4 regions of the Ensifer sp. ENS10 genome follow, and region 2 is predicted to be linked to each of the others. Evidence: predicted binding sites of a transcription regulator. Region 2 holds the regulator's gene; each other region holds the start of a gene.

Region 1 (7,745 bases), 650 kb from region 2:
TCATGTTGCATGCCTTCGCCTCACGATGCCAGAATAGTATCAATTTTGGCATGCTTCGTGCAACATGGCCTCGACCAGAAGGCTAGGCTTTCTCCATCGACCAATCGAACATTCAAGGCGAGGAGACATTCATGCAGGCGCTCAGAGACAGCCACCCCACGGCTGCCAATCTCGAGGTACAACTGAAGGACATCAAGAAGCGGCTGCCGCTGCGCGTGCTTTCGGAAACGGACTGGCAGCATTGGGTCAGCAAGGGCTACGTCATCGTGAGACAGGCGGTGCCGCCGGCCAATGTCGAGCGCCTCGTCGATCTGCTCTGGCGCTTCGACGAGAAGGATCCGAGCGATCCTTCGACCTGGTATGCGCCGCAGCGGCGCGAGCACAAGATGAAGGAACTCAACAACACCGGCATGCTGGAGATCTACAATCACCAGTATCTCTGGGACAACCGGCAGGAGCCGCGCATCTACGGCGCCTTCGTCGACATCTGGGATCGCGAGGATCTGTGGGTGACGATTGACCGCGCCAACCTCAATCCGCCGAAGAAGGTGAAGGGTAATCCTGACGGATTCATCCATTGGGATGTCGACACCTCGATCCGGCCTCTGCCGATCGGCGTTCAGGGCGTGCTGAGCCTGAAGAAACAGGACGGCGACGTCGGCGGCTTCCAATGCGTGCCGGAACTCTTCGAAAACTTCGAAAGCTGGGAGAAGACGCAAGCTGCCGACCGCGACCCGATGCACCCCGACATGGCCGGTCTCTCGACTGTTAACATCGAGATGGAGGCGGGCGACCTGATGATTTTCAACAGCCTGCTCGCCCATGGTGTGCGCCCCAACCACTCCGACGACCGTGTGCGGATGGCGCAATATATCTCGATGCATCCGGCGGAATGGGACAATGTCGCCGAGCGCGAGGAACGGGTGCGGCTGTGGCGGGAACTCGACCACCCCAAGCGTGACGCCTTTCCCGGCGACCCGCGCCAATGGGAAAAGCTCAATGCCTCCCCCGCCAGCCTCTCGGATCTCGGCGCCAAGCTTCTCGGAATCACGCCCTGGGCGTGATGCGGCCCGGAGCAATTCCGAGAAGAATGTGAAACGGCTTTCCGTCCGGAGTTGCGTCCGATTTAAGCCGAAGCACGCACCTTCATCGGCCAGCGTTCACCGCGCCGGCCGGTGACCTTGACCTCATCGCCAAGCTTGAGGGTGCCTTCGCTGCGCGGCACCGCGTTCCAGCCGAAGAGCACGCCGGGCACGCGCCGATCGGAGGACATGCGCTTTTCGGCCAGTCCCTGGATCGGGTTGCCGCCAATACGCTCGCCGGTGATCTGATCCTGTGTCGTCATGATGCAGCGGGCGCAGGGCTTGACGAGATCGAACCGAATGCCGCCGATCTCGACGCTTTCCCAGAAATCCTCATCCCAGGCGTCGTCGCAATCGACGAGGATGTTGGTGCGGAACCGGTCCATGCCGACGGGCTCCTGGCCCTTTTCGGCGAGGGTCCGGTTGAGATCGGCGAGCGAGCCGGTCGTCGTGATCAGGACCGGGAACCCATCGACAAAGCCGACAGGCGCTGCGGTGCCGGCCCACTCGGCACCGACCAAGCGCTCGGCCGAGGCGTCCATGTGGGCAAGCTTGACCGGGCGGCCGAACCATGCGGACAGCGTCTCATCCGCCGTATCGTCGGAAACGGCGGCATCGACTTCACTGCCCCAGACCTGGACGTTCAGCCGGCGATCCGGATCAAAGCGTACCGAGGTTTCCCGGTCGCCCATCCTAAGATGCACACCGCCATCGATGTGGCTGGCTTCGACCTTCGCCAGCGCCTGCAATTCGCGCTGGGTGATGAAGCGCCCGTCCGGCTCGATCAGCATGAAGCGCCGGTCGCCCTCGACGCCATCGAGGTTGACGGTAACCGTCTCACGGGCGATGGCGCGGCCGCTTTTCAGCGGATGAATGTTGAGACCGGTCACCTTCATGGACAATTCCTTCATGTTCAAAAATAGATTCAAGCGCCTGACGATCCGATTCACGGGATAGCGGCAATATCTTGAAAGAATTAGATTTCATCGAGCATCATGGCAAGCACGTCGCGCAGGCGCTCCTCGCGCTCCGCCGCCAATCGGCGGCCAGCTTCGGTCTTGAAGCCATCGGCCAACCGGAACAGCTTGGTCTCGAAATGATCGATGGCGAACGCCTTGTCATCGAGTTCCCTTGCCTCCGCCAGCGGATCGAGCGGGTCATAGAGACCGCTGCCCATGCGCCCGGCGATATAGAAGCAGCGGGCGGCGCCGACCATACCGATCGCATCCAGCCGGTCGGCATCCTGAAGAATCCTCGCCTCCAGCGTCTCCGGTGCAATGTTGGCGGAGAAGCTGTGGGTCAGGATGGCGTGCGCCACGGCGCCGGTCTCTCCCGTACCCCAGCCGAGTTTCTGCAGAATGCCGGTCGCCTTCTCCGCCGCCAGACGTGATGCCTGGGTGCGCAAGGGCGAGTTCTTCTCGACCGAGACGCAATCATGGAGCAGGACGGCGGCGGCGAGCGAACGCGTATCGCCGCCCTCCTCCGCGTGGATGCGCGCAGCATTCTTCCAGACGCGGATCAGATGCGCGGCATCATGCGAGCCGTCATCGGCGGCAAAGGCATGCGGCAGCAGCACCGCGGCGAGATCCTCATGCGGCGCGAAGGCTGCCGCCAGTTTCGAAATATGTGTCATGACGTCCTATTGCTGTTCGGCAGGATCTGTCGGCGCCGTCGATGCGACGCCGACACCGGACAGGATCTTCTGATAGAAGAGCCCTATCCCGATCAATACCCCGCCAAGGCCGATGAAGGACAGGGCCCGCAGGAAACCTTCGAGGTTGGACATGTCGATCAGGAACACCTTCAGGACAGCGACGAAGACGAGAACGGCCGAAGCGATGCGAATGCTCTTGGCATGGAAACGCGAACCGAGCACGAGCAGCAACACGCCCAGCAGCAGCCAGACAACCGAATAGGTGTAGGTCTCCCCCTGCAGGAAACCCTTCCAATCCGCGATGTCTTCCCCCTGCCATGCACGGCGGACCGTGAGGCTCGCCCAGGCGAAGGCCAGCACAGCGCCGCTGACCGCAAGCGCCATGACATAGGGCAACGGCCGCTTGTCACGCGCATACCAGGCCAGCCCCGCATAGCCGAGCCCCGGTAGCAGATAGCCGATCAGCAGGAGATCGAAGAACGGGATATGACCGAGAAGCTCGCCGCTGAAGTAAGGGTTGAGGCCGAGGAGATGCGCCGAAAGCACCGACAACATCGAAAGTACGCCGAGGCCCATGCCGCCATAGCGGAAGACCGGGCTCGGCGACTTCATGTCGAGGCTCATGAAGATCGCCGAGGCGCCGATCGCCAGCAGCGTGTAGATCGACTGCTCGCCGAGCGTCGGCACAGCGCTGTCGAGCACGCCGCCGTTCATCGCGTGACGCACGAGGATCGCGAGCGTCAAGAGCACGAAGAGACTGGCGAGCGCCTGCAGGAGGTTGCGTACTCGTGTGTTCGACCAGGATCTCAGGAAATAGGCGGAGCCGGCGAGGAGCGCGGCGGGAATGCCGTAGCCCGGCAGGAGCGCGTTGAAGACAGGCGTGGTGCCGAGATTGCCAGCACCGACGATCGTCGGCTCCCAGGCGATGCGCCCGAGAACGACCACAGCCGCAGCACCGGTCATCCAGGGCAGGATCGGCCAGGTGCGGATGCGTGTCGCGAGCGCATAGGCTGTTCCGAGCACGGCAATCGCAAGTGTGGTGACGAGCCCATCGGTCCAGGCATGAAGGGCAAGGACAAAGAACGCGAACGAACCGGCGACCAGTAATCCAGCCGTGATATCGCGCGCCTCCGCCTCGCCGCCGCGGCGGTAAAGCCAGTCCACTAACGCGAGCAGCGCGGCTCCGGCGAAGAGCGAGAACAGGCCGTGCGGCAGATCGAAGGCATAGTTGCCGGTCATCAGGAACGACATCGCCGTCAGGGCGATCGGGACAACCGCGGCGATGCCGGCCCAAAGGGTCGAATAATGCGGATGGGTGACGAGGCGGCGCGATAGCACGAAGCCGCCGAGCAACACGAACAGCGCCGCAAGCAGCATTGCCGTGATCATGGCGGTGCGGCCAGGCAGCACGATCGTCGGCAGAGCGTCGGCAAGCGAGGGATCGAGATAGGCGAGCACGCCACTCAGCGCCGTCAGGCTCCAGACGCCGGCGACTGCGCCGACGGCGGAAAGTACGGCGGGATAGACCGCCGTCGCTCGCCAGGCTCCCAAGGCAGCGAGGACAGCAATGACAACGGCAAACTCCGTCACCGGATACGTCGCCGCGGAAACCGCCGGGCTGATCAGAAGGAGCGCAAGCACCGTGGCGGCGATGGCCGCGGAAATGGAGATTGCCGCATGCGGCGGGATAAACAACCGTTCCCACTGTCCGGCAACGGCGCCGCGCCGCTGCGCACCCTCAGGCACTTCGGGCGCGGGAGCAGCTTCCGTAGCACCTGGCCAGACGAGGCCGATGCCGACGATCATCACCAACAGCGCAAATGTGACCGGCAGCGGTTCGAATGGCGAGGCCGCAGTGATATAGGCAAGCCCCCAAAGCCCGATGCCGACGTTGGCAAGGGTCGGCACTACCGTCCAAGTCCGCAGCCGCGACGCGAGCAAAGTCGCCAGCCAGACGACCGAGAGGAAACCGAAGAGGACCCAGGGGCGCGGTTCGTCGCTCGAGACGAGTGCCGGGGTTGCGAGCGAGGCAAGCAGACCGAGGCCGGCGAGCGCCTGCCCATGCAGCAGCGACAGACCAACGGTCGCCAGCGAGGTCGCGGCCAGCAGAACGAATGCCGCGCCCGTGCCGATATAGCCGTAGATGCCATAGGCGGCATAGGCGACACCGAACAGGGTGACGGCACCGGCCGCAGTCAGGATGCCGGGGATCATCGCGTTCTGGAATTCATTGGCGATGACAGGCACCGCACGCCTGCGGATGACCTCCCCTGCGGCCATCAACAGGAGGCCGAACAGGGCGGCAAGCGTCAGGCGAACCGCCGGGCTCAGGAGGCCGGCATCAATCGAATATTTGACCATGAAGACGCCGCCGAGCGCGAGCGCAATGCCGCCGACCCAGACCGCCCAACGCGCGCCGAGGCGGCTTTCCAGGCTTTCGGTCTGACGGAGCGCAGCCGGTACCGGCTGTGGCGCTTCTGTGCTGGCGGCAATGGTCTCGCCACCCTCGATGTCTTCCGCCGCCTTCTCCACTTCGCCGAAGATCCGGGCACCCTCGCGCGCGCCGGCCGTCAGGCCGATCGCAGTCTCCTCGACCGTCTCCGGTTCCACCGGCGATTCGGGCGCGGCGGCGAGCTCTTCGGTCGTCGCTTCGGCCTGAACGCCTTCGCCCGATGAGGTCTTCAGCTTTGCGACCTCGGCCTTCAGCGCGGAGATTTCAGCCCCCAGCCGCTCGGCCGTCTTGCGACCGCCGGCGAAGGCGGAAAGAGCGAGGATAAAGGCAAGAAAAGCAAAGAGTTCGAACATGTATACCCCTGACGGTCGCACCGGCGTGCTCGGCGCAACCATACAAACTTTTGTACGCTCGCCAAATCTCTACAGCGCCGCGCGTCTTATCAGACGCACAAAGGTCCCTGTAGCTGCATGTTTTTATCCTGAAATCGAATGGGATTTCAGGAAACATACAATAGACGGCCGAGCGCTGTAATCTCTTCACGGAAATGTCGCAGAACTGTCACCGGGCAACTGGTACAGGCGGATGAACACCGCTGTCTCAGCGCGGTGGTTTCCATCGTTCAACCAGGAGACCCGATCATGGACAAGCATCTCGGCCAGACGGAAGAGACCGAATTCAAGACGCTGACGGAACGCAGGGAAGAGCTGGAAGACATTGGCCACAACTGTTCCACCAACCCGACGATGGGCGACATCATCCATCGCCGTTTCTCGCGCCGCTCCTTCATCGGCGGCTCGCTCGCCGTTGCCGCGATTTCGACGACGGTCAGCCCGCTGGCTCTCCTGACCGCACAAGAAGCACGCGCCGAGGAAGGTTCGCGCTTCGACTTCACCGAGATCGAAGCCGGCGTCGACGAGAAGCACCACGTCGCCGAGGGTTACGATGCCGACATCCTGCTGCGCTGGGGCGACAAGATCTTCGCGGATAGCCCGGAGTTCGACCCGAAGAACCAGACGGCCGCTGCCCAGGAAAAGCTGTTCGGCTATAACAACGACTATGTCGGCTTCATTCCGCTCGACGGCAGCGCCGACCATGGCCTCCTGGTCGTCAACCACGAATATACCAATGCCGAGCTGATGTTCCCGGCCTTCGCCAGCGTCGTGAAGGAAAAGGTGACGAAGGACGGCAAGGAAGTCGAGGAAGAGAAGGTCGTTCTCGGTGAGTACACCAAGAAACTGGTCGACATCGAAATGGCCGCCCATGGCGGCACGATCATCGAGATCCGCAAGGTCGACGGCAAGTGGCAGCCGGTTCTCGACGGCAAGAACAATCGCCGCATCACGGTCAACACCGAGATGCAGATCACCGGGCCGGCCGCCGGTCATGACCGCCTGAAGACGCCGTCCGACCCGACGGGAAAGAAGGTGTTCGGCACGATCAACAATTGCGCCGGCGGGGTCACCGCCTGGGGCACCTACATGATGGCCGAAGAAAACTTCAACGGCTATTTCGGCGGCGAGCTCGCCGAAGACCACCCGGAGTACAAGCAGCTCAAGCGCCTGGGCGCACCGGGCGGCCAGTACGAATGGGCCTCCTTCTACGACCGTTTCGACGTCTCCAAGGAACCGAACGAAGCCAATCGCTTCGGCTGGATCGTCGAGGTCGACGCGCTGGATCCGACCTCGGTACCGAAGAAGCGCACCGCACTCGGCCGCTACAAGCACGAAGGCTGTGAATCGATCGTCAACAAGGATGGGCGCGTCGTGCTCTATTCCGGCGACGACGAGCGTTACGACTATGTCTACAAGTTCGTGACCAAGGGCGCCTTCAACCCTGATGATCGCGCCGCCAACATGGACCTCTTCGACGAAGGCACGCTCTATGTCGCCAAGTTCGACGAGGACGGCACCGTCACCTGGATGCCGCTTACCCACGGCGAAGGCCCGCTGACCGAAGCCAACGGCTTCGCCTCGCAGGCGGACGTGCTGATCAACACCCGCTTCGCCGCCGACGCGCTCGGTGCCACCAAGATGGATCGCCCGGAGGACGTTCAGCCGAACCCGAAGACGGGCAAGGTCTACGTGATGCTGACCAACAACACCAAGCGCAAGGCAGAAGAAGTCGACGCCGCCAATCCGCGCGCCAAGAACGCTTTTGGCCACATCGTCGAGATCACCGAGACCGACGGCGACTTCGCGTCGCTCAAGAGCCGCTGGGACGTGCTGCTGAAGTGCGGCGATCCCGCCGTTGCCGAGGTTGGCGCCTCGTTCTCGACGGCGACCACCAAGAACGGCTGGTTTGGCATGCCCGACAACTGCGCCATCGACACCGACGGCCGCCTCTGGGTTTCGACCGACGGCAACAACCAGAAGGAAACTGGCCGCACCGACGGCATCTGGGCGATCGACACGGACGGCAATGCCCGCGGCACGTCGAAGCTCTTCTTCCGCGTGCCGGTTGGCGCTGAAATGTGCGGTCCCTGCTTCAACCCGACGTCGGACACCTTCTTCCTGGCCGTCCAGCACCCGGGCGACGCCGGTCTTGCCACTTTCGA
Region 2 (7,745 bases):
AGCAGGATCTCGCCGCCGTTGTTGCGGGCCCAGTTCAGGATCTTGTCCTGCGGCTCGGAGCCGAGCGGCACGGCCATGTTCATGCGATAGCCGAAGCGGGCGGAGCCTTCGATCAGCGAGTGCAGCACGTTGTTGCCGTCGCCGGTCCAGGCGATCGTCTTGCCCTTCACCGGTCCGCGATGCTCCTCGAAGGTCATGATGTCGGCCATGATCTGGCACGGATGGGTGTCATCGGTCAGGCCGTTGATGACGGGTACCGTCGCGTGTTCTGCCAATTCCAGCAGGCGGCGATGGTCGGTGGTGCGGATCATGATCGCGTCGACATAGCGCGACAGGACCTTCGCCGTATCGCCGATCGTCTCGGCGCGACCGAGCTGCATCTCCGTGCCCGAAAGGAACAGGGTTTCGCCGCCGAGCTGGCGCATGCCGACATCGAAGGACACACGGGTGCGGGTGGACGGCTTTTCGAAGATCATCGCCAGCATCTTGCCGGCGAGCGGCTTCTCGGCGGTTCCGGCCTTGGTCGTCGCCTTTCGGACGCGGGCATCATCGATGATCGTCCGAAGATCGGCGGCCGTCATGGCCGAAAGATCGAGAAAGTGTCTGGTGCCTGCCATCGTACTCGGTTCCTCAAAAAATCGAACCTATGTGCGCCACGCAGCGGCGTGAACGCACGAAGGTCATTCTACCATCCTGGGTCAGTCTTGGCCCTATCGGTCAGGCCGCAGCGTTACCACTTGCCTTCGTCACTGCTTCGGCGGCGCGCTCGATGCGTACGAGGCCCTCGCGTGCTTCCTCCGCCGTCACAGTCAACGGCGGCAGCAGGCGCAACACGTTGTCGCCGGCCGGCACGGCCAGGAGCTTCTCGGCGCGGATCTCCTTCAGGAGATCGGCCGAGGGGCCCTTCACCTTGATGCCCAGCATCAGGCCATCGCCGCGGATATCCTCGATGACATCGGGATAGCGATCCTTCAGCGAAGCAAGGCCCTGGCGGAAGACGAGCGCGACGTCGCGCACATGGGCGAGGAAGCCATCAGCGAGGATGACGTCGAGCACGGCGTTGCCGACGGCCATCGCCAGCGGATTGCCGCCATAGGTCGAGCCATGCGTGCCCGCCACCATGCCGGCGGCCGCCTCTTCCGTCGCCAGGCAAGCGCCGAGCGGGAAGCCGCCACCGATACCCTTGGCAACGGCCATGATATCCGGGCGGATGCCCGTCCACTCATGGGCAAAAAGCTTGCCGGTGCGGCCGACGCCGGTCTGAACCTCGTCGAGGATCAGGAGCAGGCCGAATTCGTCGCAGAGGGCGCGCAGTTCCTGCATGAATTCCTTGGTCGCGGGACGGATGCCGCCCTCGCCCTGGATCGGCTCGATCAGGATCGCGGCGGTCTCCTCGGTGATCGCATTCTTGACGGCCGCGATGTCGCCGAACGGAACCTGGTAGAACCCTGGGGCCTTTGGCCCGAAACCTTCAATGTACTTTTGCTGACCACCGGCGGCGATCGTCGCGATCGTGCGACCGTGGAACGCGCCCTCGAAGGTGATGATGTGAAACTTCTCCGGCTGGCCTTTGGCGAAGTGGTACCGCCGCGCCGTCTTGATCGCGCATTCCAGCGCTTCCGCACCGGAATTGGTGAAGAAGACCCGATCGGCAAAGGTGACGGCCGCCAAGCGGCGTCCAAGACTTTCCTGACCGGGAACTTCGTAAAGGTTGGAAAGGTGCCAGACCTTCTCGGCCTGCGCCTTCAGCGCCTCGACGAGATGCGGATGCGCGTGGCCGAGCGAGTTCACGGCAACGCCGGCGGCGAAGTCGAGATAGCGCGAGCCGTCTTCGGCGATCAGCCAGACGCCCTCTCCTCGCTCGAAACGCAACGGCGCGCGCATGTAGGTATCGTAAAGCGGCGTGGTTGCAGTCATGCGAGGCTCTCCTTACTCCAGTCGGCATCGGTCCCGCTGCTTCATGCGGCCCGATAAAAATCAAAAATGCCGCCTTTCGGCGGCGCAGGCACTATTCCTATTTCGCGCCGCAATGTCAATAAAACCAAGCCTTGCAGTGCAACAGAGAAGCCCGTTTCCCGGCGGCGAAAAAATCGCCCGGAAGGGCTTGCAAAAATGCAACGCCAGCCGAGCAAGTTGGGGAAAACTACGAAATCGATTCGGCGTGAATCCCGGGACTCTTGCCACGGAGTCCGACGGTCAGTACGTTAACATTCAATTACTAGACGCATGCGGCGGACCTAGTCACCAAAAGAGTTATCGCGTTTGCAACCTCGGGATTCAACCGGGGTGCGGTGAGGGATTCTGCCATCCCCAACGCTGAGAACGGAGAGTGCAGAAATGAACTGGACTGACGAGCGGGTGGAGAAACTGAAGAAGCTTTGGTCCGAGGGCCTGAGCGCAAGCCAGATCGCGGCACAGCTCGGCGGCGTCAGCCGTAACGCTGTCATCGGCAAGGTTCATCGCCTGAGCCTTCCAGGCCGTGCCAAAGCCGGCGGCAGCACCACTGCGGCGGCCCGCCCGAAGCGGCCGACCTCGGCGCCGCGCGCTCCGAACTACGCCTCGCGCGTTTCGACCCGCACCGTTGCCCGTCCGTCCGGCGCCACCGTTCTCAAGGAAGAGATCGAAGTCGATCTCGTTGCCGAGCAGGATTTCAGCATCCAGACCGACGTGGTCGTGCCGATGTCGCGCCGCCTCGAGCTAACCCAGCTCACGGAACGCACCTGCAAGTGGCCGATCGGCGACCCGCTGAAGGAAGAGTTCCACTTCTGCGGCAACGATTCCCCGGAAGCTTCGCCCTATTGCAGCTTTCATGCGCGGCTTGCCTACCAGCCGTCCGCCGAGCGCCGTCGGATGCGCTAAGGATCCGCACAGGACCAAAACGAAAGGGGCCGATCGGCCCCTTTTTTATTGACTTCTGTTTGCCCTTCTCAGCTTTCGAGCGAGTAGCCGGCGCCGCGCACGGTGCGGATGACATCAGGCATGGTCGAGAAGTTCAGCGCCTTGCGCAGGCGGCCGACATGCACGTCGACGGTCCGCTCGTCGACATAGATGTCGTGGCCCCAGACGCCGTCCAGCAACTGCGAGCGCGAGAAGACACGGCCCGGAGAGGACATCAGGAACTCCAGCAGGCGGAACTCTGTCGGCCCCAGGCGAACTTCGCGGCTGCGGCGATGGACGCGATGGGTTTCCCGGTCGAGCTCGATGTCGCCGCAGCGCAGCAGCGTCGAGAGAACTTCGGGCTTCGCCCGGCGGAGCATCGCCTTGACGCGGGCCATCAGCTCCGGCGTGGAGAAGGGCTTGACCACATAGTCGTCGGCACCGGTCGCCAGACCGCGAACGCGCTCGCTTTCCTCGCCGCGCGCCGTCAGCATGATAATCGGCAGCCGCTCCGTCTCCGGGCGCTGGCGCAACCTACGGCAAAGCTCGATGCCGGAGACGCCAGGCAACATCCAGTCGAGGATCAGAAGGTCGGGCAGGCGTTCCTGTAGCCGGATCTCCGCCTCGTCACCCCTGAGGATCGTATCGACGTCGAAGCCTTCAGCTTCCAGATTGTAACGCAGCAGGACGCTCAGCGCCTCTTCGTCTTCGACCACGGCGATTTTTGGCAACATCAGGTAACGTCTCCTTACCGCGAGCGCCGCGCGGGTCCAGCGGACCGGCCGGCACTCAGACACTCTAAATCTGGAGCACATCCGCCGTTTTCAAAGGCGGGGCGAAAACCGCATGCTTCAGATACAGGAATTCGGGGCCGCGACCGAAGCCGCGACCGGATGATATTCATGGGGCATGCATTGCGAACGGCGCGTTTAACGCCAGAGCGGGATGAGGAAAAGTGTATGCGGTTGTCCCCCGCATCCCGCTCCAACCTTCTAGTCGTTGACCGAGCCCAACGTCGACGTGTTGTCATCCTTCGGGCGCTCGCCCTCCGGCTGGGCACCCGTCGCCATGTAATAGATCGTCTCGGCGATGTTGGTCGCGTGGTCGCCGATACGCTCGATGTTCTTGGCACAGAACAGAAGATGCGTGCAGGGCGTGATGTTGCGCGGATCTTCCATCATGTAGGTGAGCAACTCGCGGAACAGCGAGGTGTAGATCGCGTCGATCTCCTCGTCGCGCTCACGAATGCTGTTGGCCTTTTCCGGCGAACGCGACGCATAGACGTCGAGCACTTCCTTGAGCTGCACCAGAGCGAGCTCGGCGAGGTGCTCGAGACCGCGGGCGAGCTTGCGCGGGATGCCCGAACCGGCAACCGCGATCACGCGTTTGGCAGTGTTCTTGCCGAGGTCGCCGACACGCTCCAGGTCGGAGGCGATGCGGATCGACCCCATGATCTCGCGAAGGTCGGCGGCGACCGGCTGGCGCTTGGCGATCGTGACGATCGCCTTCTCGCCGATCTGACGCTCGGCATCATCGAGAACAGTGTCGTCCGAGATTACCTTTTGCGCCAGCGCCAGGTCGGAATTGACCAGAGCGCGGACGGATTCGGCGACCATCTGCTCGGCGAGACCGCCCATTTCCGAGATGCGGCGCGTCAGGTACTTCAGTTCTTCGTCATAGGCGGACATGATATGCATGGACATGATCGTCGATCCTTACGGGCGCTTTCCAGTGACTGTTGCAGCCGTGATTGGCCTCAGCCGAAGCGGCCCATGATGTAATCCTGGGTGCGCTGGTCATCCGGATTGGTGAACATCTTGTCGGTGTCGTTCTCCTCGACGAGATTGCCGAGGTGGAACATGGCGGTGCGCTGCGACACGCGGGCGGCCTGCTGCATCGAGTGGGTCACGATGACGATCGTGAAGTTCGTGCGCAGTTCATGGATGAGTTCCTCGACCTTGGCGGTCGCGATCGGGTCGAGTGCCGAGCAGGGCTCGTCCATGAGGATGACTTCCGGGCTGACGGCAACAGCGCGTGCGATGCAAAGGCGCTGCTGCTGACCACCGGAGAGGCCGGTGCCCGGCTCCTGCAGGCGGTCCTTCACCTCGTTCCACAAACCTGCCTTCTGCAGGCTGGTTTCGACGACCTCGTCAAAATCCGCCTTGGTGCGGGCAAGCCCGTGGATGCGCGGACCGTAGGCGACGTTGTCGTAGATCGACTTCGGGAACGGGTTCGGCTTCTGGAACACCATGCCGACGCGGGCGCGCAGCTCGACCACGTCAATGGTCGGGTCGTAGATGTCGTCCTCATCGAGCGTGATCTTGCCGGTGACGCGGCAGTTCTCGATGGTGTCGTTCATGCGGTTCAGCGTGCGCAGGAAGGTCGACTTGCCGCAGCCCGACGGACCGATCAGCGCCGTTACCGTGTTCTCGCGGATGTTGAGGTTGACGTCGAAAAGCGCCCGCTTCTCGCCGTAGTAGACCGACACATCCTTGCCGATCATCTTGAAGGGAACCGTGTTCATTTTCTGATCCAAGGCTTTCTCGACCGCTGCTTCTGACATGATGTTCATAGTAATTACCTCACTACCAACGGCGCTCAAAGCGACGTCGCAACAGAATGGCGCCAAGGTTCATGACGACGAGGAAGATGAGAAGAATGATGATCGCGCCGGAGGTGCGCTCGACGAAGGCGCGTTCCGCCTCGTTGGCCCACATGTAGATCTGCACCGGCAGCGCTGTCGACGGCTCCATCGGCGAACCGGGATAGTCGACGACGAAGGCGACCATGCCGATCAACAGCAACGGCGCGGTTTCGCCAAGCGCGTGGGCCAGGCCGATGATCGTACCGGTCAGAATGCCCGGCATGGCCAGCGGCAGAACGTGGTGGAAGATGGTCTGCATCTTCGAGGCACCGAGACCGAGCGCCGCCGAGCGGATGGACGGCGGGACCGCCTTCAAGGCCGCGCGGGTGGCGATGATGATCGTCGGCAGGGTCATCAGCGTCAGCACGAAACCGCCGACGACCGCTGCCGAACGCGGCATGCCGGCAAAGTTGATGAAGACGGCGAGACCCAACAAACCGTAGACGATCGACGGAACGGCCGCGAGGTTGTTGATGTTGACCTCGATCAGGTCGGTGAGCCGGTTCTTCGGAGCGAACTCTTCGAGATAGATCGAGGCGGCAACGCCGATCGGCAACGACAGCACGAGCACGATCAGCATCATGTAGAACGAGCCAAGGGCGGCAACGCCGACGCCCGCCGCTTCAGGACGGCTGGAGGCGCCGAAGGTGAAGATGCCGGTGTTGAAGCTCTTCTTCAGGACGCCGGCGCTTGCGAGCTCGTTCATCCAGGTGACCTGCTGGTCCTTGACCTTGCGCTTGCTCTCTTCGACCTTGAGGTCGATCTGGCCCTTGTTGGCGGAGTCGATGTTGGCTTCGGCCAACAGCGTGACCGGAATGGTCTTGCCGACGATGGACGGATCCGCCACGACCATGTCGCGCAAGAGCGTACGGGAGCTCGCAGAAACCATGTCGGTCGCCTGCTTGACCAGCGGCCGTTTGGTCGCATCGATGCCGAGCTGCTTGACGAGCGCATCACGCACCAGCAGCGGATAGTTGGCGGTCATCAGTACCTTGCTGTCGGTCGTGCGTTCGCCGTTGGGGTCGATGACCTTTTCGGTGAATTCGATCGGCAGCGTGATCGTCGTCTGCTGGAACGCGGTGTAGCCGTTGGAAATGACGGTCCACAGCAGCAGCGCCAGGAAGAAGAGACCGGTGCTGATTGCCGCAATGCCGTAGGCGCGGAACCGGCGCTCGGCGGCATAGCGACGCTTGATGCCGATATCGCGCTTTGCGGATTCAGGACGGGCGGAGATCCGGACGGTCGGGGAAGCGATGTCGGTCATTCGTACTGTTCCCGGTATTTGCGCACGATGTAGAGCGCGTAAATGTTGAGGCCGAGCGTGATGACAAAGAGCGTGATGCCCAGCGCGAAGGCCACCAGCGTCTGCGGCGAGGTGAACTCGAGGTCGCCCGTCAACTGGTTGACGATCTTCACGGTCACCGTCGTCATCGGCTCGAAGGGATTGATCTGCATGCGGGCCGCGACACCGGCTGCCAGCACGACGATCATCGTCTCGCCGACGGCACGCGATGCGGTCAGAAGCAGCGCGCCGACAATGCCGGGAAGTGCTGCCGGGAGAATAACCTTCTTGACCGTTTCCGAGCGGGTGGCACCGAGACCGAGCGAGCCGTCACGCAATGCGCGCGGCACCTGGGTGATGATGTCGTCCGAGAGCGACGACACGAACGGGATCAGCATGATGCCCATGACGATGCCTGCGGTGACCACGCTCTGCGCCTGGATGAAGTTCTGGTAATTGCCGGTGGCAAGGCCGTTCAGCTGCGCCGAGATATCACGCAGGAACGGACCAACGGTCACGAGAGCGAAGAAACCGTAGACGATGGTCGGGATGCCGGCGAGCACTTCGAGCAGCGGCTTTGCGGTCGAACGCAAGCGCGGGCTTGCATACTCCGCCATGTAGATGGCTGCGAAGAGGCCGATCGGCACCGCAAAGAGCATCGCGACGAAGGCGATGTAGAGCGTGCCGGTGAGAAGCGGGACCAGGCCGAACTGACCGGAGGCGCCACCGCTGCCGGCAGCAGCGAAGCGCGGATCCCAGACCGTGCCGAAGAAGAATTCGAACGGCGAGACCATGGTGAAGAAGCGGCCGGCTTCCGACAGCATCGAGGCGACGATGCCGACCGTCGTCAGGATGGCGATGGAAGACGCGACGATCAGCGAGCCGAGAATGACCCGCTCGACCTGGTTGCGTGCACGGAAGCGGGTCGCGATGTTGCGGATG
Region 3 (7,745 bases), on a different contig from region 2:
CCGTCCTCGTCTTCGGCGACGACGACGACCCAGGGGCGATCGTCGAGCGGTGAAAAGCTCTGGCTGCCGAGCGGGTGGCGCTCCATCATCGTCACCGCATAGGGAAAAGCGCGCGGCTGACCGCGGAAGATATTGATGATGACATTGGCGCCGTCGCCGACCACATCGGCGCGCGCCAGCCCGTGGAAACGTTCCGTGTTGCCGCCGTTGATGTAGCGCATCGTCGCCGGATCGGCTTCGATGATGGTTCCGAAGGGTGCAAAGGCGTCGCGCGTCAGCGGTTCGATGGTAAGCAGGCGCGACATCAGGCGTGGACCTCGCAGGTTTCCACGGCATTCGACAATGTCAACTCCAGTTCGACGGTCCTCCGAAAGAGCGAGGACGCGTATCGAACGGTTTTGTCAGGCATTTTCGTCTCCAGGAAGCATCGACTGCAGCCGCAGGCGGGCGATTTTCTCCACCTGCGCGCAAGCGGTTTCAAATTCCTCTTCGGGCGAATTGTCAATGCGGCTTTCGAAGGAGGCGAGAATCTGGCCCTTGGTGAGCCCCTTCACGGCGATGATGAAGGGGAAGCCGAATTTCTTCGTGTAGGCATCGTTCAGCGCCGTGAAGCGCTGATGTTCCTCGGGCGTCAACCGATCGAGGCCAGCAGACGCCTGCTCGGCGGTCGAGTCTGCCGTAAGCTTGCCCGCGATCGCCAGCTTTCCGGCGAGATCCGGGTGGGCGCGCAGCACTTGCAGCTTTTCGCGCGGCAACGCCGCACGAAAAGCCTGGCAGAGCGCCGAATGCACGTTGCCCGCCATCAAACCCGCCGCCGCGGCGCGATCGTAAGCGCGTTCGGCCACCCAGGGCGAATGCTCGAACACGCCGCCGAAACGGGCGACGAAGGCGTCGCGGTCGGACATCAGAGCGTCCCTTCCGGCTTGTGGTGCTGGTACCAGTGGTTGGCGATGTCGATGCGCCTGGGCACCCAGACCTTATCGTGCGACATCACGTAATCGATGAACCGGGCAAGGGCTGCGGCGCGGCCAGGGCGGCCGACGAGCCGGCAGTGCAGGCCGATGTTCATCATCTTGGCATCGCCCTGACGGCCTTCCTCATAGAGCACGTCGAAGCTGTCCTTGAGATAGGTGAAGAACTGGTCGCCGGAGTTGAAGCCCTGGTTGGTGGCAAAACGCATGTCGTTGGCATCGAGCGTATAGGGGATGATCAGATGCGGCTTGTCGGCCGGCAGCCCCGGCACCCAATAGGGCAGTTCGTCGGCGTAGCTGTCGCAGGAATAGAGGAAGCCACCCTCCTCCAGCACCAGCTTCAGCGTATTGGCCGAAGGCTTGCCCTGGTAGATGCCGAGCGGGCGCTCGCCGGTCAGTTCCGTATGCAGACGGACGACTTCGCGGATATGCTCGCGCTCGACCTCCTCCGGAAAATCCTTGTATTCCAGCCAGCGCAGGCCGTGGCTGGCGATTTCCCAGCCGGCTTCCTTCATGGCCGCAACCGCTTCCGGATTGCGCGCCATGGCGAGCGTCACGCCGTAGACCGTCAGCGGAACGTTACGGCTCGTGAACATGCGCCACAGCCGCCAGAAACCGGAGCGTGCGCCATATTCGTAGATCGATTCCATGTTGAGATTACGCTGTCCCTGCCAGGGCTGCGCGCCGACGATCTCGGACAGCAGACATTCGGACGCCGCGTCGCCATCGAGAATGCAGCTCTCGCCGCCCTCCTCGTAGTTCAGCACGAACTGCACGGCAATGCGCGCATCGCCCGGCCAGTTTGCCTTCGGCGGATTGCGGCCGTAGCCAACGAGGTCGCGCGGATACTTAGTCTCAGACATCAAATCACCCTTCGATTTTTCCAGAACGGTATCACCGCCGACCGGATTGTCGATACCGAAATCTGCCCGCGAAGGGTCGCTGGGCGGCAAGCTCGGAATGAGACGAAGGCTGAATTCTGCGCTCTCGTTAGCGATGCGCCATCAATGCCGCGACGATGAGCGACAAGGGCCGGATCGATCCCGAACCAACAGAGGGATCGGCGGCAACGCGTTTGGCGCGTTCGGCGCGCGCATTCGTAGAGATCTTGCCGAGCGGGTGCTGCGAATGCACACGCAGGGGCGCGCCGGTCTCCTGCTCGACGAAGAGGGCAAGACTGGCGATGGCAAGCGGCGTCGCCAGGTACGGCTCGAACAGCTCGCGAAGCGGCGCCTCGACCTGGCGTATCGCGTCCGACGCGAGCGGGCCAGTCAACATCATGTGGAAGCGGTACTCGTCCATCACATGAGGATCGCCCCAGCGGTGCAAATTGGAAAACTGCGGTGCGGTCAGCCGATCCGGATCGGAGCGCTCGATCTCGTCTTCGCTGAGCGGCGCACGAAAAGCATCGAACTCCTGAACGATATTGGCTGCCAGCAGATGCATCGCGGTGCTCGGGACCTGCGGCATCAGACCGAAGCACCGGCCGATGCGGGCGACCTCCAGGCGATCGATTTCGAACGGTGTCTGCGCGCCGGCAAAATGCATGAGCGCCTTCAGGAGTTGTGATTCCGTCATATCCGGATGCAGACGAAACGGCGACATCATCACCGCATGGAAACCGAAGCGGCGCGGTACGGCCGTATGGTAGGCGATGTCGGCAGAGCTCAGGCCCGCAACCGAAGGCAGTTCCGTCGGTTCGCCGGAATAGACGTTGCGCCCAAGCCAGCTTGCGGCGACCGCGGAAAGCGGGTCGGCCATCGGCGGCGTAAAACAAATGGCGTAGCGCATGTCTGGCTCCGGTTATCCGTGTCGAGCGGGACGAGGAAAAGTGCCTGCGGTTTTCCGCCCCGCTCCAATGAGATCGATCACGCTTATGAGTATCGATCCGACCCGGGATCTTCGTGATCTATTGGCCGCGTCTTAGGTGATTTGCGTGACAGATTGACGAAGCGGATCGTGCAAAACCACGCGATCCCACCGGTTTGCGCACCAGATTTTCGGAACCATCCGGCCCAACGGCCGTTCACTCAAGGTAACAATCAAGGATGGAGAAGAAGCGTGAGCTATCACAACGCAAACCTGCAGGATGCCCGGATCAAGGAAACCCATGACCTGATCGCGAGCGACAAGGTTGAAGGCACGAAGGTCTATGGCTCCGACAACAAGCACATCGGCTCGATCGAGCGCGTGATCATCGAAAAACGCAGCGGTCGCGTTGCCTACGCCGTGCTCGGTTTCGGCGGCTTCCTCGGCCTCGGCGAAGACCACTATCCGCTGCCCTGGGCGAAGTTGACCTATGACGAAAACCTCGGCGGCTATCGCACCGACGTTACGCGCGATCAGGTCGAGCGCGCGCCGAAATATCGCGGCAACGAGGAATACGACTGGAACGAGGAAAACGGCCGTCGCGTCTACGACTACTACGGCGTGCCACCCTACTGGATGTAAGGTCGAACTTTCGAATGTCCGAATATGTGAGGCTCCGCCTGCGGCGGGGCCCTTCCCATGCCCAAGCCTAGAGATGCTTCTCGCGAAGCGCCGCGATTTGATTTCGGCACAGGAAGGATTCCGGCAGATCGAGCGTCGGGAGACCGGCGATCTCGTCGACAACGAAGCGCGCCAACCGATGCGCAATCCCGAAGCTCACCTTGAAGCCGCCGGTCAGCACGGAAATGTTCGAATGATCAGGGTGCCGCCCGACCATGGGTTCGCGCCCCGCCGACTTTGGCCTGAGCCCGGCCCAGCGCTCGACCACCTCCGCATCCGCCAGACACGGCGCCAGCAACGTGGCGCGTCGAAGGAGATCGTCGAGCTGTTCGTCCGTGGACAGTGGATCGGCAAAGCTGTTCTCGCTGGTGCTGCCGATCGCCACATGGCCATCGTCATGAGCGATGATGTAGACGCCATCGATGAAAATAACCGGCAGGCCTGGATCGACATCCGCCCTCAAGAGCGCGGCCTGGCCCTTGACCGCCGTGCCGCTCGTCGCTTTCAGCGGCCCCGACACAGCATCGATCAGCGGGAAACTGCCGATGCCGGCAGCGATGATGCAATGGTCGAAGCTGAGCCGGCTGCCATCGTCACGCTCGGCCCTGCCGTGCGCCGGAAGGATGGCGCGCACGCCCGAGCCTTCATCGATCTGAACATTCTGCAACTGCAACAGGGCGGCACGCAGGGCCGACAGCGTGCGGCGCGGCGACACCCGCGCGGCCAGCGTATCGAAAACGACGCCATGCGCCGTTGCCTCCGTGCCTGGCCAACCCTGCGGGCCTTCCTCCTGGACATGCCAGAAGAATTGCCGGTCGCCCGCGCGCCATTGCTGTCGTGCGTCCTGTTCATGCCGGAGCGCAATGTCGCGTAAGTGCGGCTTGGCGAGCGGCATCAGCCGCCCGGTGCGGCGATAGCCGGTCGACACCCCCGCCTCGGCTTCGAGCTGCGCGATCTCCTCTTCGAGGGACACCAGCGCTTCGAACTGGAATTGCTTCTTGGCATTCCAGCGGTCGGGCATATGCGGCATGAGCGCGCCCAGTAGGCCGCCGCTCGCGCCGGCACCGATGGCCTGTTGCTCGACGAGCCGCACCGTCATGCCCTTGCGCGCGGCGGAAAGGGCGGCCCACAGCCCCATGATACCGCCGCCGACGACCAAAAGCTCGCTCATCGATTGACCTTCTCCGGCCGGCGGATTATCGCCTTTGCCATGACAGGACCAGCAGACCCGATCGACCCGCCAGCGCACCAAAACCTTGATTGGCACGAGGGCGATATGCCCTATTCCCGGGAGTTTGGCGATCACTTTTATTGCCGCACCGATGGGCGGCTGGAATGCGGTCACGTCTTCCTTTCGGGCAACGGCCTGCCGGAGCGCTGGGTCGGTACGGGCACCTTCCGCATCGGCGAACTGGGCTTCGGCACCGGGCTCAATTTCTGCGAGACATGGCGCCAGTGGAAGGCAACCGCTGGAGCCGGCGACCGCCTGCATTTCGTCTCATTCGAGCGATTTCCCATGGCCGCCGACGAGATTTCCCGTGCGCTCAGCCACTGGCCGGAAATCGATGCGGAACGGCTGGCCCTGGTCTCCCGCTGGCCGGCAGACCCCGACGGTGACGTCCGCATCGACTTTGGCGACGGCGTCACCCTCACGGTCGTCTGCGGTCCGGCGCTCGAAGGTGTCGCCCGCACCGAACATCCGTTCGACGCCTGGTATCTCGACGGTTTCGCCCCCTCGCGCAATCCCGACATGTGGTCGGAAGAGCTGATGCGGCACGTCTTCGAAAAAACCGCGCCCAGCGGTAGCTTCGCGACCTATGCCGCCGCCGGTTTCGTCCGCCGCAATCTTCAGGCCGCCGGCTTCGTCGTCGAAAAACGCAAGGGTTTCGCCGGCAAGCGCGAGATGCTGCGGGGCGACCGCCCCTACTGCATGTCTCCCTAAATCGACCTCGATTTAAGGACAAAGACATGCAGAAAATCAAAGTGCTACAGCGGCCTTTGCGCGTCTGATAAGACGCGCGGCGCTGTAGGCGCTCCCCCCGATTTCAACGTGTCTTGAACGGTTGCGCCATCGCCCTGCGAAAATGCGTCAGCGGGAACGATTTACTCCACAAGAGAACTGAACTGTCGCAAATGGCGGGCCATCGCGCCTGCGGATCTGCGACACAACCCCATCGGCAACACGGTGGGTCCTTCATGAACGACGATCAGTTTCCCGATGCAGCAACCGGTGATGCGGCCTCGACCCCGCTGGAGCGGCGACGCAGGCCAGGCGGCCGCGGCGCCGAGCGGTCCCGCAAGTCCGCGGGCGGAAAATACCTCAATCTTGTCAATACGCTGGCGAAGTCCACGGTGCTTTCGGAAGATGCGCTCGAAGCGATCCATGACGCGTCGCTGACCATCCTCGAAGAGATCGGCATGGACATCATCCTGCCGGAAGCACGCGACCGGATGAAGGCCGCAGGCGCCGATGTGACGCCCGGCACCGACCGGGTGCGCTTCGACCGCGGGCTGATCATGGACATGATCGCCTCCGTGCCTCCGGCCTTCACGATGCACGCCCGCAACCCGGCGCGCAACGTCGCGATCGGCGGCAACAATCTCGTCTTCGCCCAGATCGCCAGCGCGCCCTTCGTCGCCGATCGTGATGGCGGCCGCCGCACCGGCAACCATGAAGACTTCCGCAAGCTGGTAAAGCTCGCCCAGTCCTACGACATCGTGCACACGACCGGCGGCTATCCGGTCGAGCCGGTCGATCTGCATGCCTCAGTCCGCCACCTCGACTGCCTCTCCGACATGGTGAAGCTTACCGACAAGGTCTTCCACGCCTATTCGCTTGGGAAGCAGCGCAACACCGACGGCATCGAGATCGCCCGCATCGGCCGCGGCATCTCCATGGAGCAGATGGAGCGCGAGCCTTCGCTGTTCACCATCATTAACACCTCCTCTCCGCTCCGCCTCGACGGACCGATGCTGCAGGGCATCATCGAGATGTCCTCGCGCAGTCAGGTGGTGGTGGTCACGCCCTTCACATTGGCCGGCGCGATGGCACCGGTGACGATCGCCGGCGCACTGGTTCAGCAGAACGCCGAGGCACTGTGCGGCATCGCCTTCACCCAGATGGTCAGGCGCGGCGCACCCGTCATGTATGGCGGTTTCACCTCGAACGTCGACATGAAGACCGGCGCACCCGCCTTCGGCACGCCGGAATACATGAAGGCGGTGGTCGCCGGCGGCCAGCTCGCCCGCCGCTACAACATCCCCTACCGCACCTCGAACACCAATGCCGCCAACACGCTCGACGCTCAAGCCGCCTACGAGTCCGCCATGTCGCTCTGGGCGCTGACCCAGGGCGGCGGCAACTTCGTCATGCATGCAGCCGGCTGGACCGAGGGCGGGCTCACGGCCTCCTTCGAGAAGTTCATTCTCGACGTCGACATGCTGCAGATGGTGGCGGAATATTTGACGCCGCTCGATGTCAGCGAGGATGCGCTAGGCCTCGACGCCGTGCGCGACGTCGGCCCCGGCGGCCATTACTTCGGCACGCTGCACACGCTGCAGCGCTACGAGACCGCCTTCTATTCGCCTATCCTGTCCGACTGGCGCAACTTCGAGACCTGGACAGAAGCCGGACGGCCGACCACCTACGATCATGCCAACCGGATCTTCAAGCAGAAGCTCAACGAATATGAGCGCCCGCCGCTCGATCCGGCGATCGAAGAGGAACTTGATGCCTTTGTCGCCAGACGTAAGGAAGAGGGCGGCGTCCCGACGGACTTCTGACGGAGCGCCGCGTTGGCTGATTGCACGAGCAGCCGCTAGTATGGAGGCGAGCCCTACAAGCCGGGCTCAGGGAAAGACGGCAGCCCGCGCCGTGGCGATCAATTGCTCCGTCGTTGCAGCGACACAATTGCGGTCAATCTCAGCGACCGTCCGCTCCCTCACATGCGCGGAGAGCTGTTTTCTGAAATCGCCGAGCGTCCTTGGGGCGGCGCAGATCACCAGGCTGTCGAAAGCGTGGTCGGCCGCGTAACTTTCCAGCCTTTCAGCAACGTCGGCGACGAAGCGCTGCTGCTCCTCGCGAACGGGATCGCTTTTGTATTCCATGGCGGAGCGGCCGTGCCCGTCGGACGAGTGCGCTCTGCCCGGCTTATCCGCCATGATGTCCTGAACGCGTTTCGGTTCGGTGTGAAAGGTTTCCTCGTCCGGCCGCTGGCGTTCCTCCTTCAACAGGTTCACGCCCTTGACGATGCGCGCGGTGTTGCCGTCCGCGACCAGTATCCA
Region 4 (7,745 bases), on a different contig from region 2:
ATAAAGCGCGTCGTGGTCCACGCCTGTCGTTCAACGCACGCGACCGCGCCGGCGAGCGAGCCGGAACTGCGGGATCGCGAGCAAAGGGAGGAGTGACATGCCTGCAATCAAGCTCAACGTGATCAAGCCCAGCGTCAACAACATGACGGCGCGCGTCTTCCTGAGGGCAGCCAAGCTCGACTTCAGCGAACAGGATGTCTACGGCCAGACCCGGACGGCCGAATACCTGGCGAAGGCACCGTCGCATCTGACACCGATGGTGGAGACTGCGGACCTGCCCAAGGGAGCCCTATGGGAGAGTTGCGCGATCATGCAGTATCTCTGCAACAAGCACGGGCTCGACGAATTCTATCCGAGGGACCCCGAGGCCCGCGCCATGATCGATAGCGCGATGTTCTATCTGATCGGCACCTTCTACCCCTATCTCGCCCGGGCCACCTATCCGGCACTGAACTTCCCGCTCTATCCGGGCGAAGTTGGTTGCAGCGATGCGGATGCGGAGACCAAGGAGAAGGCGCGCCGCGCAGCAGTCGAAGCGCTTGCCGAGCCGCTCGACGTCTTTCGGGCGTTCTATATCGGCGACAAACCCTTCATCGGTGGTTCCACCCCCTCGATCGCTGACATCAGGCTTGCGGCGACCCTCGAATTCCTGGCGGCAATCGACTACTCGCTGCCGGACTGGGCGAAGACCTACGTCGCCAACATGGAAAAGACGCTCGGCAATGCCTACACCGAACCGGCGACCGATGTGCGCGGCTACATCAGTTACGTGAAGGCCCAAAGGTAGACGCTCCGCCGGCTGCCACGTAGCAGGCTCATTGAACGAGAAGCACGATACCGGTTGCACCCAGCGCCAGCGTCCAGAGGCGATCGAAGTTGATCCACGCCGAGCGGAGTGCCGCAAGGCCGAGCCATTCGAAGACGGCGAGCGCGACCGCGGCGACGACGGCCAGCATTGCTGCGCCATGAACCGCAACGGCGGCGAGCGCGACGGGAAGCGAACCTGCGATTGCGAGATCCCCGGGACTATCCGCCACGCAGAGGCTGAGGACCGCCGGCAGCAGCATCAGGCCCGCCCCGTGGCTCGTCGCCATCAGGAAGGACCAGAGGCCAAGGCCGGCCATGCTGGCGCGCATGCCAACTCTCACCCGATGGCGGTGTCCGTAAAGCGCGCCGTAGGCGGCGACGCTGAGTATGAGCAGCGCCGCGACAAGCCTGAAACTGTGCGGCTCCAGCGCCGCGCCGAATGTGACGACCACTGCCAGCGTCAGCGCGGCGGAGACGGCATGACCGGCAGCAATCGGAGCAAGTGACAACCACACGATCCGACGGTCCTGGCGGTGAAGTCCGAGCGCCACGGCAAAGAGCCAGCCCATCGCCGGATTGATGCCGTGAAAGGCACCGAGGGCGGCAATCGAAAGCCACGGCCAGAACGTCGTCATTCGCCCCGACAGGACTGCACGATCGTCCCCTCCCTACGGGTAGCAATAGGAGTCGGACGAGCAGTCACCGCCTTCGAGACGGACCTGATGCGGGCGATGGCCCTTCGGCCAGTCGACGAAGAAGTTTTCGTCGAAGGTGATGCCGCCACCGTCGGCGACGTCCAGTTTGACCATCCACCCGTCGATACCTTCGGGGTAGAACTGCGGATCGATGGCACCATAGAGCGAATTGGTGAAATAGACCCGCTTGCCGTCCCGGCTGATCTCCACCATCTGCGGCCCGCCATTCAGCGCTCCGTTCTTGGCCTTCGGATGGGATGCACGCGAAACGATGCCGCCGATCCGCACACGGCCCGTCTCCTTCGGCGCAAAGGGGTCAGAAACGTCGTACTGGATCATGTCGCCGGTGCCCCAGCAGGAAACGTAGAGGAACCGGTCGTCCATCGACAGGTCGATATCGGTGACGAGCGGCGCGACAGCGCTGAAGCCCTTGAGCACGGGGGGCAGCAAATCCGGATCGGCCGGCTCCGCCGGTATCTCGATCACCTTCTTCACCGCCCATCGGTCGCCGTCGCGATACCAGGTCCAGATCGACGCCGAGAGGTCCTTGAGGCTGATGACGCAGCCGACGAAGCCATAGGCCTTGGTCGGATCATGCGCAGGCCGCAGCTCGAAGACGAGCTGGTGCTCCTCGCCGAAATCGATCTCCTGCAGGTGCTTGCGCTTGTGTAGGTCCCAGAAGTGCAGCCGGCGGCCATATTTCGAACCGAGCAGCACCTCGGGAACCAGCCCGTTTTCGAACGTATCCGGCGTGCCCCATTCGCTGGTGATCAGCGTGTCATGGCCGAGATGCCACCAGAAATCATAGGCAAGCTTCTGCGGCCCACGATCCATTTCCCATTGGCCGAGCACATCGAAACTCTGGTGGTCCAGCAGGAAGATGCCGCCGGGCGCCTTGCCGTCACGATCCGCGAGCGCGTTGATGTAGATGCCTTCGGGACCGCAATGGGTGGTGTGCAGCCGCGAATAATTTGCCTTCTCGGCAATTTCCGAAGGCTCGATCACCCGCACGATCTTCGGATTGCGCGGGTCCGGCTTGGTGTCGATGATGTGCAGACGGGAGGACCTCAACCCCGGCACTACCAGATAGCGGCGCTCGACATGCGGATGCGGCGCATTGGGGCAAAGACAGGAAGAGCAAGCATTCCAGCCGAAATGGTGCAGTTCGTCGCCGACGTTCGGCATGTCGACCTGGCCGACGATCTGCGAATAGCTTGGCGACGCCGGATCGACGTCGACGACCGCAATCGCATCCGGCCGCTTCCGCTCGGGATCGAACGCCGCCACATAGGCGAGCGTTTCCTTGGGAGCCTTGGCGGCCATGCGCGGTGATGGATAGAAGGAAGGATCGGGTCGCCACGTCGCCATTGCCATTCTCCCCTACGAGAATTCTAAATGCGCGGTTCCTGATGCAGGTTCCGGTCATGCGGCAAAAACGCGTCGGAAATGCGGCCTATCCGCCACATTTCCCCGATGGAGTGCTTGAGGCCGGGTGCGGATCCTGTCGCCGTGGGCAGCCGGCGGCGTTCTATGTCTCAATCCGCAGTTTCATTCGGTCAGCGGCAAATCGGGTACGGGAATACTCCACTGGAGAGCCGTCGAGATCGGCATTCAGCGATTGCGCCTCGAGCACGATCGCGCCCGGCGAGAGCTTCAGCATCGAAAGCTCCTCCGCGTCGGCATGCCGGGCGACAATCTCGGTCGAGGCGCGGACATAGTCATCCAAGCCGTGGGCGGCGAAGGCCTTGGTGACGGAATGCAACCGTTCGAATACTTCGGCCATGCGCGGAAAACGATGCGCAGGATAATAGCTCGAGGATACCGACAGCGGTCGGCCATCGCCGCTGCTGACGGTCCTGAGCTCGATCACCGTATCGCCCGGCGCAATGCCGAGTGCCTTTGCGATCTCGCCGTTTGCCGGCAATTCGCCGTGGCCGAGCAGCCTCGTGCCGATCTCCTTCACTTGGCGACCGAGCCCCTGCGAGAACCGCGTGCGCTTCGAGATCGGGTAGCTCACCCTTTCCTTGCGCTCGATCATCGTGCCGCGTCCCTGGACCGCGCGCACCAGTCCCTCTTCGGCAAGCGCCGCAAGCGCGCTTCTGACCGTGTGCCGGTTGACGCCGAATTCGCCCGCAAGCACCGTCTCAGGCGGCACCATGCCGGCCGCATCGTAGTCGCCATTGCTGATTGCCAGGCGGATCCGGTCGGCGATCTGCCGCCACAGAGCGACGCCGGTCTGGCGCTCCACCACTTTTCGCATTGCCGTGTCTTTTCGCATTGGCATGTCACAAGCCTGTCATTTGCGGACGTTATGGAAAAGTATAAGATGTACAGTTGTCTAGATCAATAGACATTTGAGGTGAAAATGATGGATGCGAAGCTGAAACAGGAAAGCCCGCCGGATCCGGCGCGCAAGAAAGCCATGGGACTGCTCGCTCGCGCGACCCTCGACGAGCTGAATGCTGCCTGGGAAGCGCTCGCCGACAAGCCGGACGTTCATCCGGTTCGCGGTCCGGAGACCGGCCTCGTCATGGTGCGTGGCCGCATCGGTGGCGGTGGCGATCCCTTCAACCTCGGCGAGGCGACGGTCTCGCGCGCGACCATCCGCCTTTCGAGCGGCGAGATCGGCCACGGGCAGCTGCTCGGTGCGGACCGGCAGCGCGCGCGGCTTGCAGCGATCTTCGACGCACTCGCCCAGCGCGAGGACGATCGCGCGAACGTCGATGCTCTGCTTCAACAAGTGGCGGACCGGCTGGCGCTGGAAGAACGCCGCAACGCCGAAGAGACTGCAGCAACCCGCGTCGACTTTTTCACCATGGTCCGGGGAGACGACTGATGGCCAGCCAATCGCAGATTTACGCCGGCGCCTTCGCAGATCCAGTCTTTGCCGCCCAATCCGTCTTCCGCGACCTGATGGAGGGTTTTGCCCGCCCAGGCGCGATCAAGCAGCTTTCGGCCAAGAGCACGCCGCCCGCGCCGCTCGGCGCCGCGGCCGGCGCCGTGGCATTGACGCTTTGTGACCATGACACGCCCGTCTGGCTGACGCCGTCGCTCGGGAAATCGGGCGTTCCGCAATGGATCGCTTTCCATACGGGCGCCGCAGTGACCGCCAGCAAGACCGAAGCCCGCTTCGCCTTCGTCGAAAAAAGCGCCGCCTTCCCAGGTTTCGACCAGTTCTCGCTCGGCACCCAGGAATACCCGGATCGTTCGACGACGCTCGTCATTGAAGTCGAGGCGCTGACCGGCGGCCGGGCACTCACCGCCAAGGGGCCCGGCATCAAGGACGAGACGGAAGTCGCCGTGAAGGGGCTGCCGGAAGTCTTCCTCGAATTCTGGACCGCCAACCGCGCAATCTTTCCGCGCGGCGTCGATCTCGTGCTGACGGCCGGAGAGGAACTGCTCTGCCTGCCGCGCACAACCCGTCTTTCGCTGAAGGAGGCGTGACCCATGTATGTAGCCGTCAAGGGCGGGGAAGCCGCCATTGCCAATGCGCACCGCCTTCTCGCCGACCGCCGCCGCGGTGACCGAAACCTGCCCTCAATCACCATCGAACAGATAGTCGAGCAACTCGGACTTGCCGTCGACCGGGTGATGGCGGAAGCCTCGCTCTACGATCGCGCGCTTGCGGCTCTAGCAGTTCGCCAGGCACGCGGCGATATGATCGAAGCGATCTTCATCCTCCGCGCCTACCGCACGACGCTGCCGCGCTTTGGCTACTCCGAGCCGGTCGACACCGCCAACATGAAGATCGAGCGCCGCGTATCGGCGACCTACAAGGATCTGCCCGGTGGACAATTGCTGGGGCCGACCTTCGACTACACCCACCGCCTGCTCGATCCTTCGCTGATCGCCGACGAGACCGTCGCAGAGCCGGCGGTCAAGGAACCCGGCGAACACGTCATGCGCGTCTCCGACATTCTCGACGGCGAAGGCCTGATCGAGGGCGACGGCCAGATGCCCGAAGGTCATGTCATGGGCGACCTTACCCGCGAGCCGATGGAGTTTCCGATGGCCCGCGACCTGCGCCTGCAGGCGCTCGCCCGCGGCGACGAAGGCTTCCTGCTGGCGCTCGCCTATTCGACCCAGCGCGGCTATGGCCGCACCCATCCCTTCGTCGGCGAAGTGCGCATCGGCGAAGTGGAGGTCGAGCTCGATCTTCCGGAACTCGGCTTTGCCGTCTCGCTCGGCACGATCCGCGTCACCGAATGCCAGATGGTCAACCAGTTCATGGGTTCGGCCAAGCAGCCGCCTCAGTTCACCCGCGGCTACGGCCTCGTTTTCGGCCAGAGTGAACGTAAGGCGATGTCGATGTCGCTGGTCGACCGGGCGCTGAGAACCGACGAGTTCAGCGAGGACATCGTTGCGCCGGCCCAGGATCAGGAATTCGTCATCTCGCACGCCGACAACGTTCAGGCGACCGGCTTCGTCGAGCACCTGAAGCTGCCGCACTATGTCGACTTCCAGGCAGAACTGGACCTCGTCCGGCGCATGCGCCGCGACTACGAGGCGGCCAACGCCGGCGACACGGCGAAGGAACAACGGGAGGCGGCCGAATGATCGGGCAAACCGCATGGACGCACGGTGACCGTTCAGTCGCCGCCGCCATCTCCACCGCCGCAATCGCCGCCACTGTCACCGGCAAAGACGACGCCGGCATCGCCGGAACCATCGTCCTTGCGCGCCTTGGCGTCCGGCTCGCGCCGGGCATTGCGGGCGGCCCAGAACAGGGCGGCCACCACCACCGCGACGATCACAACCACCCAGAAAACTATCTCGCTCAAATCCTGACCCCATCCGCGGTCGACACACTCAAGGGTAATCGGCGATGAACGACCTTGCTACTTATAATTTCGCCTATCTGGACGAACAGACGAAACGCATGATCCGCCGCGCCATCCTGAAGGCGATCGCGATCCCCGGGTACCAGGTCCCCTTCGCCTCACGCGAAATGCCGATGCCCTATGGCTGGGGCACCGGCGGCGTCCAGGTCACCGCTTCGATCCTCGGGCCGGAAGACGTGCTGAAGGTCATCGACCAGGGCGCCGACGACACCACCAACGCCGTCTCGATCCGCGCCTTCTTCCAGAAGGTCGCCAATGTCGCCGTCACCACCCGGACAAAGGAGGCGACGATCATCCAGACGCGCCACCGTATTCCCGAGGAAAAGCTCTCGGAAGGCCAGACGCTCGTCTACCAGGTGCCGATCCCGGAACCCTTGCGCTTCCTCGAACCGCGCGAGACCGAAACACGCAAGATGCACGCGCTTGAGGAATACGGGCTGATGCATGTGAAGCTCTACGAGGACATCGCCCGCAACGGCCATATCGCCACGACCTATGCCTATCCGGTCAAGGTCGAGGGCCGTTACGTCATGGACCCTTCGCCGACACCGAAGTTCGACAATCCGAAGATGCACATGTCGGAGGCGCTGCAGTTGTTCGGCGCCGGCCGCGAAAAACGCATCTATGCGGTGCCACCCTACACCGACGTCGTCAGCCTCGACTTCGACGACCATCCGTTCGAGATCCAGAGCTTCGACAAGCCCTGCGCACTCTGTGGTGCCGAGGACGTCTATCTCGACGAGGTCATCCTCGACGACAAGGGCGGGCGCATGTTCGTCTGCTCCGACACCGATCATTGCGAAGACCGCCGCGCCTGCGGCCATGCAGGTCACATGCTCGCCCGAAAGGAGGCCGCAGAATGAGTACCCTCCCGCTTCTGAAAGTGAACGACGTCTCGAAGTTCTACGGAAGCCGCATCGGCTGCCGCAACGTCTCCTTCGAGCTTTACGCGGGCGAAGTGCTCGCCATCGTCGGCGAATCCGGCTCCGGCAAGACGACGTTGCTCTCGTGCCTCTCGACCCGGCTGATGCCGACCTCGGGTATCGTCGAGTACCATATGCGCGACGGTCAGTACCGTGATCTTGCCCGCATGGGCGAATCGGAACGCCGCTTCCTGATGCGCACCGACTGGGGCTTCGTTCATCAGAACCCGGCCGATGGCCTGCGCATGACGGTCTCGGCCGGCGCCAATGTCGGCGAACGACTGATGGCCGTCGGCGATCGTCACTATGGCAACATTCGCGCCACCGCCAGCGACTGGCTGGAGCGGGTGGAAATCGGCGTCGATCGCATCGACGACCAGCCGCGCGCCTTCTCCGGCGGCATGCGCCAGCGCCTGCAGATCGCCCGCAACCTCGTCACCTCCCCACGCCTCGTCTTCATGGACGAGCCGACCGGCGGT

What was found. Region 2 encodes PhoB, which activates phosphate uptake and scavenging genes when phosphate is short. Its sites were predicted from a motif close to TGTCATNNANCTGTCAT; they were not measured.
Region 1: a site for PhoB is predicted at 5,737-5,753, ahead of IB265_RS05400 (PhoX family phosphatase). Genes of this name have one in related genera too.
Region 3: a site for PhoB is predicted at 2,908-2,924, ahead of IB265_RS12350 (DUF1045 domain-containing protein). Genes of this name have one in related genera too.
Region 4: a site for PhoB is predicted at 3,786-3,802, ahead of phnF (phosphonate metabolism transcriptional regulator PhnF). Genes of this name have one in related genera too.

The regions. Positions count from the first base shown of each region.
Region 1 is NZ_JACVAS010000001.1:1,112,485-1,120,229, reverse strand. Features, by position in the region: gene IB265_RS05425 (AraC family transcriptional regulator) at 1-4, opposite strand, end outside; gene IB265_RS05420 (phytanoyl-CoA dioxygenase family protein) at 132-1,064, shown strand; gene IB265_RS05415 (MOSC domain-containing protein) at 1,127-1,978, opposite strand; gene IB265_RS05410 (HD domain-containing protein) at 2,059-2,715, opposite strand; gene IB265_RS05405 (DUF2339 domain-containing protein) at 2,722-5,541, opposite strand; gene IB265_RS05400 (PhoX family phosphatase) at 5,830-7,745, shown strand, end outside.
Region 2 is NZ_JACVAS010000001.1:460,672-468,416, reverse strand. Features, by position in the region: gene argF (ornithine carbamoyltransferase) at 1-617, opposite strand, end outside; gene IB265_RS02315 (aspartate aminotransferase family protein) at 718-1,917, opposite strand; gene IB265_RS02310 (GcrA family cell cycle regulator) at 2,338-2,859, shown strand; gene phoB (phosphate regulon transcriptional regulator PhoB) at 2,928-3,611, opposite strand; gene phoU (phosphate signaling complex protein PhoU) at 3,870-4,583, opposite strand; gene pstB (phosphate ABC transporter ATP-binding protein PstB) at 4,634-5,449, opposite strand; gene pstA (phosphate ABC transporter permease PstA) at 5,463-6,785, opposite strand; gene pstC (phosphate ABC transporter permease subunit PstC) at 6,782-7,745, opposite strand, start outside.
Region 3 is NZ_JACVAS010000002.1:1,109,254-1,116,998, forward strand. Features, by position in the region: gene IB265_RS12335 (ureidoglycolate lyase) at 1-305, opposite strand, end outside; gene uraD (2-oxo-4-hydroxy-4-carboxy-5-ureidoimidazoline decarboxylase) at 402-905, opposite strand; gene puuE (allantoinase PuuE) at 905-1,834, opposite strand; gene IB265_RS12350 (DUF1045 domain-containing protein) at 1,962-2,762, opposite strand; gene IB265_RS12355 (PRC-barrel domain-containing protein) at 3,033-3,422, shown strand; gene IB265_RS12360 (FAD-binding oxidoreductase) at 3,490-4,632, opposite strand; gene mnmD (tRNA (5-methylaminomethyl-2-thiouridine)(34)-methyltransferase MnmD) at 4,672-5,403, shown strand; gene IB265_RS12370 (trimethylamine methyltransferase family protein) at 5,658-7,244, shown strand; gene IB265_RS12375 (host attachment protein) at 7,311-7,745, opposite strand, start outside.
Region 4 is NZ_JACVAS010000004.1:16,219-23,963, forward strand. Features, by position in the region: gene IB265_RS15895 (VOC family protein) at 1-4, shown strand, start outside; gene IB265_RS15900 (glutathione S-transferase family protein) at 98-787, shown strand; gene IB265_RS15905 (hypothetical protein) at 816-1,442, opposite strand; gene IB265_RS15910 (selenium-binding family protein) at 1,476-2,870, opposite strand; gene phnF (phosphonate metabolism transcriptional regulator PhnF) at 3,031-3,762, opposite strand; gene phnG (phosphonate C-P lyase system protein PhnG) at 3,871-4,338, shown strand; gene phnH (phosphonate C-P lyase system protein PhnH) at 4,338-4,946, shown strand; gene IB265_RS15930 (carbon-phosphorus lyase complex subunit PhnI) at 4,950-6,059, shown strand; gene IB265_RS15935 (hypothetical protein) at 6,092-6,283, opposite strand; gene IB265_RS15940 (alpha-D-ribose 1-methylphosphonate 5-phosphate C-P-lyase PhnJ) at 6,328-7,206, shown strand; gene phnK (phosphonate C-P lyase system protein PhnK) at 7,203-7,745, shown strand, end outside.